One region of the Faunimonas sp. B44 genome, then DNA from elsewhere that is predicted to be linked to it. Evidence: predicted binding sites of a transcription regulator. Region 1 holds the regulator's gene; the other holds the start of a gene.

The links. Region 1 encodes LexA, which represses DNA repair genes until DNA is damaged. Its sites were predicted from a motif close to TGTTCNNNNTGTGTTCNG; they were not measured.
Region 2: the regulator LexA is predicted to act here: its motif matches at 2,567-2,584, upstream of parE (DNA topoisomerase IV subunit B).

What each region holds. Positions count from the first base shown of each region.
Region 1 covers NZ_JBQYEX010000018.1:5,395-9,810, forward strand. The annotation lists gene ACUN0C_RS18215 (BrnA antitoxin family protein) at 44-319, shown strand; gene ACUN0C_RS18220 (SH3 domain-containing protein) at 381-1,532, opposite strand; gene lexA (transcriptional repressor LexA) at 1,706-2,425, opposite strand; gene ACUN0C_RS18230 (molybdopterin molybdotransferase MoeA) at 2,515-3,714, opposite strand; gene moaC (cyclic pyranopterin monophosphate synthase MoaC) at 3,711-4,202, opposite strand; gene trpC (indole-3-glycerol phosphate synthase TrpC) at 4,199-4,416, opposite strand, start outside.
Region 2 covers NZ_JBQYEX010000002.1:395,506-399,921, forward strand. The annotation lists gene ACUN0C_RS05100 (RimK family protein) at 1-1,423, shown strand, start outside; gene ACUN0C_RS05105 (YkvA family protein) at 2,057-2,443, shown strand; gene parE (DNA topoisomerase IV subunit B) at 2,650-4,416, shown strand, end outside.

The sequences.
Region 1 (4,416 bases):
AGCGGTGAAGTCCGCGAGTTCAAGACTGAGGACATTCCGCGCAATGCGGCCGGCCTGCGAGGTGCTGCCCGCCGACCTGGCCGGGATCCTCCCCGCGCGCCGGCCCGGTCAGCGCGGCCCGCAGCAGAGCAAGCCCTTGAAGCAGCGCGTGCAGATCCGCGTTGACCCACGGATCGTGGACGCCTTCAAGGCGACAGGACCGCGATGGCAGACGCGGATGAACGACGTTCTGAGCGTGGTGGTCGAAATGGACGCCATCGACGATCCCGAGGTGCTATCCGCTGCGTTGAAGAATGCGAAGCGGGGAAGGCGCGCCTAACGATGGCGCCGTTCGAGCGTGGAGTGCCCCACCTGGATGCAAATCGCGAGCACGCGACCAGCTAGTCGCAGCAGACCTTTCGGACGTAGGTGTTTCCATAGGTGATGATGGAATCGGGTGGCACCTGCCTGGCCGATTTGAGGTCCCGCAGGATGGCAGCCGCCTTGTCGGCCGCGAACCGCTGCGCCAAAGTCGCGGCATACCAGCCGTTCGTCGCCAGGTACCCCGCCAACGGGAATGGCGACTGCCGTGCATAGTCCCGAAGCTGGGCAATGTTGTCGAAGCTCTTCACCTGGATATAGCGCGAGTCGAATGGACCCTGCTCGTACTGATCCACGAAGACCCAGGTATGATGCATGAAGCCGGTAACGCCGCTGGCATCGACTTCGTACCATCGATTCTGGTCGGCAACGATCTTGATCGGCGTGTGGTTGGCGAGTTGAACGCGCGCCGCAGCCTTGTCGTCCGGGCGGACCTTCACCTCGGCGAACCCTTTCGGGTGCCGTACGCGGCCCGAACGCGCGCGGCCTTGCAACTCCTCGCCCCGCCCCCCGGCACCCGGATCGTCCGATCTCGGCGGACGCGCAGCGAAGCCAGGCGCACCTCCCGATACGATTCCATATTGCTGCATCTCGCTCATGGAGAGGTATCGGATGTCGTTTGCTTCGTAGCGGAGTGAGAGCTGAAGCAGGCTCGGATCCGCGCCCATCTCGATGATGTACGCGATCACTTCGGCGGTAAGCTGCTGCACGGATGAGACGGCATCGGCGGCGGAGAGCCTGGCGCCATGGCTGAATGACGACTTGTGGACACCGATAGCCCCGGGCTCGGCGGCCCGGTTCACACCACCAAGGAAGGCGAGGGCGCAGGCTGACGCGCAGTCCGCTGCCCTCGGCTGCACGGTGTTCAGCCGGAACACCCGTATCATCCGCCCAAGCTCCATCGCCTTCATCACGCTGCCGCCGGGGGAGTTGAAGACGATGACCTCGGGGTCGCGGCGGCGCACCTCTGCTGCAAAAACGCCCAGATCGTCGGAAGCATCGATGGGCCCAGACACCATCAGCGCGCGGAGCCCTGGCAAGTCGATGAGTTCGTATCTGAGATCGGCGTGCCCGACGCTGGCAGTCAGTGCAGCCGCCGCGAACACGACGGCGCGCGCGCAAGTCCCGAAGCGCCCCCGCGCTGCCGCGCCTCTCCTGACGCGCCGCATCAAGAACGATCTCATGGCCGCCCGTCGATCCCGGTGAATACCCTCCCGTTCACTCATACGGTCAAGTCGATCGCAGCGCGACCCGCCCCGGAACCGCTCGGTTCAGGTGACGCCGGTCCCGCATGAACGCGACCATGTCCGGAGCGCTTCTCCCGGAACGGCAGCCTGCCCGCTCGTCAATACCGGCGGAGGAGGGCGGCGAGGCGGCCCTGGATCTGGACGCGGTCGGGGCCGAAGATGCGCGTCTCGTACGCCGGGTTGGCGGCCTCCAGCGCGATCGAGGCGCCCTTCTTGCGCAGCCGCTTCAGCGTCGCCTCCTCGTCGTCGATGAGGGCGACGACGATGTCGCCGGAATTCGCCGTGTCCTGCCTGCGGATCACCACCACGTCGCCGTCGTGGATGCCGGCCTCGATCATGGAATCGCCGCGCACCTCGAGCGCGAAATGCTCGCCGCCGGCGAGCATGTCGGGCGGCAGGCTGATCGTGCTCGTATGGTTCTGGATGGCCGAGATCGGCACGCCGGCCGCGATCCGGCCCATGACCGGGATGCCGATCGCATCGCCCTGCGGCTCGTCGCTCCGCGGCTGCGGCGGCGCGGCGGAGGCGTCGGGCGCCCGGCCGAGCCGGCCCTCGATCACGCTCGGCCGGAAGCCGCGCTGGCGCGCCGCCCCCGCCTGCACCGCCTCGGGCAGCTTGAGGACTTCGAGCGCGCGGGCGCGGTTCGGCAGGCGGCGGATGAAGCCGCGCTCCTCGAGCGCGGTGATGAGGCGGTGGATGCCCGACTTGGACTTCAGGTCGAGGGCGTCCTTCATCTCGTCGAAGGAGGGCGGGACGCCGCTCTCCTTCAGGCGCTCGTTGATGAAGAGCAGAAGCTCGAGCTGCTTTCTCGTGAGCATCGGTGTCCCCTGGGCGTGGGATGCGGGCGGCCCGCGTACAAATCACGAACGGAGACTAGTCGTTCATGCCCTGTTCCGCAAGTCCGCCGTCAGCGGTCGAGGCGGAGGATGGCGACCGCGTCGCCCGCCGCGGCCGCCGGCGCGAAGGGCGGGCGGACGATCAGCGCGTCGGCGGCGGCGAGCGTCGCCAGCATGGAGGAATCCTGGCGCGGGAACGGCACCGCGACGAGCCGGCCGCCGCTTGGCTCCAGCCGCGCGCGGACATAGTCCTGGCGGCGGTCGTTCGCCTTCATGGTGGCGCCGAGGATCGCGGCCTCCGCCGGCGCCTGCGGCGGCTGCCCGAGCATCGCCTTCAGGAGCGGGCGCAGGAAGATCTCGGCGCAGACCATGGTGGAGACCGGGTTGCCGGGCAGGCCGAGCACGCGCATGCCGGCGAGGCTGCCGACCATGAGCGGCTTGCCGGGCCGCATGGCGATCTTCCAGAAGTCGAGGGTCATGCCGCGGGCGACGAGCGCCGGCTGCACGAGGTCGTGGTCGCCGACCGAGGCGCCGCCGGTGACGACCAGGATGTCGGCGTCGACGGCGAGTCCGGCGGCGTGTCCGATGGCGTCGAGGTCGTCGGCCGCGATGCCGAGGTCGAGCGCCTCGCCGCCGGCCTCCCGGACCAGTGCGGCCAAGCCGAAATTGTTAGAGGAAACAATCTGATCCGGCCCGGGCTCCGCGTCCGGCGGGACGAGCTCGTCGCCCGTCGAGAGGATCGCCACCCGCGGCCGCCGCCGCACCGGGACGCCCGCCCGGCTCATCGCCGCGCAGAGCGCCACGGCACGGGGATCGAGGCGGCGGCCGGCGCGGAGGAGGACCTCGCCTTCCGCGAAGTCGAGCCCGGCGGGGCGGACGAACTGGCCGGGCGAGACGGTGTCGCGCGGAACGATGCCGCCGTCTCCGGAAGGATCAGCGTCTTCCTGGATCAGGATGGCGTCGGCTCCCGGCGGAACGGGCGCTCCGGTGTAGATGCGCACCGTCTGGTGCGGACCCAGGTTTCCCTCGAAGCGCCGGCCGGCGCGCGATTCGCCGATCACCCGAAGCGGCGTTCCGACGGCGACATCGGCGGCGCGCACGGCGTAGCCGTCCATCGCCGAGGCCGGGAACGGCGGCTGCGTCCGCGCCGCCGCGATATCCGCCGCGAGCACCCGGCCGGCCGCCTCGCCGAGCGGCAGGTCCTCGGCCGGCGTCGGCGCGACCCCGGCGAGGAGACGGGCGAGGGCGTCCTCGACCGGGATCAGGCTCACGGGCCGTGCTCCGGAGCGTGCCAGTCGCCGGACCGGCCGCCGGTCTTCTCCTCCACCTTCACAGCCTCGATCACCATGCCCCGGTCGACCGCCTTGGCCATGTCGTAGATCGTCAGGCAGGCGACGGAGACGGCGGTCAGCGCCTCCATCTCGACGCCCGTCCTGCCGTCGACGCGGGCGGTTGCCGCGACGCGCAGGCCCGGCAGCGCCGGGTCGGGCGCGATCTCCAGCGTGACCTGCGTCAGCGGCAGCGGGTGGCAGAGGGGGATCAGCTCGTGCGTCCGCTTGGCGGCCATGATGCCGGCGATCCGGGCGACCGCGACGACGTCGCCCTTCTTGGCGTTGCCGGCGAGGATCAGGTCGAGCGTCGCCGGCGCCATGCGCACGGCCCCGGTCGCCCGCGCGGTCCGCCGCGTGACCGCCTTGTCGCCGACATCCACCATGTGCGCCTCGCCATCGCGCGAGAGGTGGCTGAGTTCGCCGGTCATTGCGCAGCCATGCCGGCCGAGCCCGGGTCGAGCAGCCGGCGGGTGGCGGCGGCGACGTCGTCGGCGCGCATGAGGCTCTCGCCGACGAGGAAAACGTTGATCCCCACCGCCTGCAGTCGCCGCACGTCCTCATGGGTAAAGATTCCGCTCTCGCCGACGAGGAGCCTGTCCCGGGGCACGCGCGGGGCGAGCCGCTCCGAGGTCGCGAGCGTCG
Region 2 (4,416 bases), on a different contig from region 1:
CCGCGATCTTGCGGCGCGCGACGTGCAGCACGTCGTCATCTCCACCGAAGATTATGTGACGCGCCCGTTCATGTTCGCCGGGGCGCGGCAGAAGGTGATCAATCTCGCGCGCTCCTACAATTACCAGACGGAGGGCTATTATTGCTCGCTGCTGGCGGAGGCGCGCGGCCACCGCGTGCTCCCGAGCGTGGAGACCATCCTCGACCTGCGCAGCCGCTCGCACTACGTCCACGCGCTGCCGGAACTTGAGGAATGCCTCAACCAGAATGCCAGGCACGTCGGCGAGGACATGCCGAAATCGCTGTTCGTCGCCTTCGGCAGGACGGACGACGCCCGCTTCGCCGCCTTCGGGCAACTCCTCTTCGACTGGTTCCGGGCGCCCGCGCTGACCGTCACGCTGAAGCCCGGGGAGTGGCACCGGATCCAGAAGATCGAGCTCACCCCACTCGGCAAGTTCAAGGCGGAGCAGAAGACGCTCTTCAGCGACGCCCTGAAGACCTACACGGCGCGGAAGTGGCGCGCGCCCAAGGCCCGCAACGCGCCGCGCTATTCCGTGGCGGTCCTCTACGACCCCAAGGAACAGCTGCCGCCGAGCAGCCCCGAGACGCTGCGCCATTGGGCGAAGCTGGCGGCGCCGTTCGGGGTCGAAGTCGAACCGATCGCGAAGAAGGACCTCGCCAGGCTCGCCGAGTTCGACGCGCTCTTCATCCGGGAAACGACCTCGATCCGGAACCACACCTACCGTTTCGCCCGGCGCGCCGCGCAGGAAGGGATGCCGGTGATCGACGATCCGGTCTCCATGATCCGCTGCACGAACAAGGTCTATCTTTGGGAGCGGCTCACCCATGCCGGCCTGCCGGTGCCGGACACGATCGTGATCCAGGAGGACGGGGATCTCGCGCAGGTCGCCGACCAGCTCGCCTTTCCGGTCGTGGTGAAGATCCCCGACGGCTCGTTCAGCCGCGGCGTCCGCAAGGCGGATTCGATGGCGGAGCTGAAGGCGATCGTCAGCGAGTTCTTCAAGGAGACGGACGTGCTCCTCGCCCAGAAGTTCGTGCCGACCCAGTTCGACTGGCGGGTCGGCGTGCTCTCCGGCCAGCCGCTCTTCGTGTGCCAGTACAGGATGGCGAAGAGGCACTGGCAGATCGTCCACCACCGCGCCGACGGCACGGCCGAGGAAGGCCGCTTCCGCACCTTCCCGCTCGACCGCGTGCCGCCCGAGGTGCTCGACGCCGGGGTGCGCGCGGCGAGCCTGATCGGCGACGGGCTCTACGGCGTCGACCTGAAGGAAACGCAGAACGGCGTCTACATCATCGAGATCAACGACAATCCGAACCTCGAGCACGGCGTCGAGGACCAGGTCGGCAAGGCCGATGTCTGGAACCGCCTGACCCGCTGGTTCACCAGCCGCATCGACCGCTGACGGCGGCAGCAGCTTACGTTGCGTCAAGGCGGCGCTTGACGCCCGCGCTCACGCGCGTACACTCGCCTCATCCGATGAAAGGAGGTCTACGAAAATGAATCCTCCGGGCCAGCGGAGGCCGGTTGGGTAAGCTCTCAGTCAGCCTGTCCAGTCGGCCAGATCCAGCACTACAATTCAATTCTCTTGAGCCGCGCGATATCTTTGTAGTTGCTGCCAACAAGAGGAGGTTTGAGCGCTCTCTTCGAGCGAACAGCAGCGAAATCGGTTGCGTGCGGATGCGTTGCTTAACACCATCCGGTAGGCACGACTTCTTGATGGGTCCAGAATGCACCGGACCCCGCGAAATGGTGGGAGTCATTCGCCGGAACCCGGACAGAGGCGGTTCGAAGGCGCCGGCCAGGGCCTTGGAACCGCCTTTCGTTTGGACGCTTCCCTTTTTGACACCCCTCGTTTGAACACCCCCGCTGCCATGACGGGCGGATCGCGCCCAACCCCGCGCGGACGAGCCCCGGCAATCGGCGCCCGGCGTCGAAAGCAGAGCAGGCGCCCATTCCCCCACACCCCATTGCAGGATCGATCGCGGCTCCCGGCGCGGACGGATGCGCCCGCAGTCGGCGTCAGTTAGGTGCAGGCGTGGCCGCGCTGGCTTCTCTCAAGTCCTGGGCGCTACGCATCAGGCGGGACGTCGTCGCCCTTTACCTTGCCGCCCGCGACCGGCGTGTGCCCTGGTACGCGAAAGCCGTCGCGGCGGCCGTGGCGGGCTATGCGCTGAGCCCGATCGATCTCATCCCCGATTTCGTGCCCGTCCTCGGCTATCTCGACGACCTCGTCATCGTCCCGCTCGGCATCCTCCTGGCGGTGAAGCTCGTGCCGCCCGACCTCATGGCGGAGCACCGGGCGGCCGCCGCTGCCGCGGAAGGGCGGCCGAAGAGCCGTGCGGCGGCGGCAATCATCGTCGCCATCTGGATCGCGGCGGCAGCGCTCCTGGTCTGGGCGTTCTGGCCGGAGACGGCCGTCTGAAGGCTGGGTTCCCAGGCCGATATCCGCCGTCGCCCATCGCCGTGCGCGGGGATTCTGCGGACAGGCCGGCGTCCCGGGTGGACGCATCACGCCGTGCGGTCTATTCCTCCGGGCCACGCGCTGCGGAACAAAGACCGAACCCGGTCGAATGCAGGGCGCGCGCATGTCACACTGCACCACTGATTCGGATTGCCCACGTAGACCGGATGGATAGACCGGAAGACCTCTTCTCCGCCCCCGAGCCGCTCGCCGAAGCGCCGCGGGCGAAGCCGTCCCGCAAGGCCGAGCGGGTGCCCGCCGCGAACGGAGACGCCTATACCGCCGCCGACATCGAGGTCCTCGAGGGCCTCGAGCCGGTCCGCCGCCGGCCCGGCATGTATATCGGCGGAACGGACGAGAAGGCGCTGCACCACCTCTTCGCCGAGGTGATCGACAATTCCATGGACGAGGCGGTGGCCGGCCACGCCTCCTGGATCGAGGTCGACCTCGATGCCGACGGGGTGCTCTCGGTCACCGACAACGGCCGCGGCATCCCGGTCGATCCTCATCCGAAGTTCAGGGACAAGTCCGCGCTGGAGGTGATCATGACCACCCTCCATGCCGGCGGAAAGTTCGATTCCAAGGTGTACGAGACCTCCGGCGGGCTCCACGGCGTCGGCATCTCGGTGGTGAACGCGCTGTCGGAATGGCTGGAGGTCGAGGTCGCGCGGGACCGCAAGCTCTACCGGCAGGTCTTCGCGCGCGGCAAGGCGGAGACGAAGCTCGAAGCCGTCGGCGACGTCCAGAACCGCCGGGGAACCCGCGTCCGCTTCAAGCCGGACCCCGAGATCTTCGGGGCGGGCGCGGCCTTCGACCCGGAGCGCCTGTTCCGGACCGCGCGCTCAAAGGCCTACCTTTTCGGCGGCGTCGAGATCCGCTGGTCCTGCGCCCCTGCCCTCGTCGCCGGCAAGGCCGAGGTGCCGGAGAAGGCGGTGTTCCGCTTCCCGGGCGGGCTGAAGGACTATCTCACCGCGGAGCTCCAGGGCGAGACGCTGGTCGGGCAGGAGATCTTCGCCGGGCGCACGAAACAGCAGAGCGGCCACGGCGCGGTGGAATGGGCGATCGCCTGGTATCCCGGCGACGGCTTCCTGCGCTCCTACTGCAACACCATCCCGACGCCGGAAGGCGGCACGCACGAGGCGGGACTGCGCAGCGCGCTGCTGCGCGGCTTCAAGAACTATGCCGACATGACCGGCAACAAGCGGGCGGCCAACATCACGTCCGACGACATTCTCGTCGCATGCGCCGGCATGCTCTCCGTCTTCATTCGCGAGCCGGAATTCGTCGGCCAGACCAAGGACCGGCTGGCGACCGGAGAGGCCGCGCGCCTCGTCGAGAACGCCGTCCGCGATTCCTTCGAGCACTGGCTCACCGCCTCCCCGAACCAGGCCGGGCAGCTGCTCGACTGGGTGATCGAGCGCGCCGACGAGCGTCTCGCCCGCCGGCGGGAGAAGGAGGTCGCCCGCAAGACCGCGACGCAGAAGCTGCGGCTGCCGGGCAAGCTCGCGGACTGCAGCTCGTCAAACCGCGACATGACCGAGCTCTTCATCGTGGAGGGCGACTCGGCCGGGGGCTCCGCGAAGCAGGCGCGCGACCGGAAGACCCAGGCGATCCTGCCGCTTCGGGGCAAGATCCTGAACGTCGCCAATGCCGGCCGCGAGAAGCTCGTTCAGAACCAGCAGCTCGCCGACCTGGTGCAGGCGCTCGGCTGCGGCACCGGGGCGCGCTACCGCGAGGCCGACCTGCGCTACGGCAAGATCGTCATCATGACGGATGCCGACGTCGACGGCGCGCACATCGCCTCGCTGCTCATCACCTTCTTCTACCGCGAAATGCCGGAGCTCATCCGCCAGGGCCACCTCTTCATGGCGGTGCCCCCGCTGTTCCGGATCGCGCAGGGGCCGAAGGTGCTCTACGCCCGCAACGATGCCCAC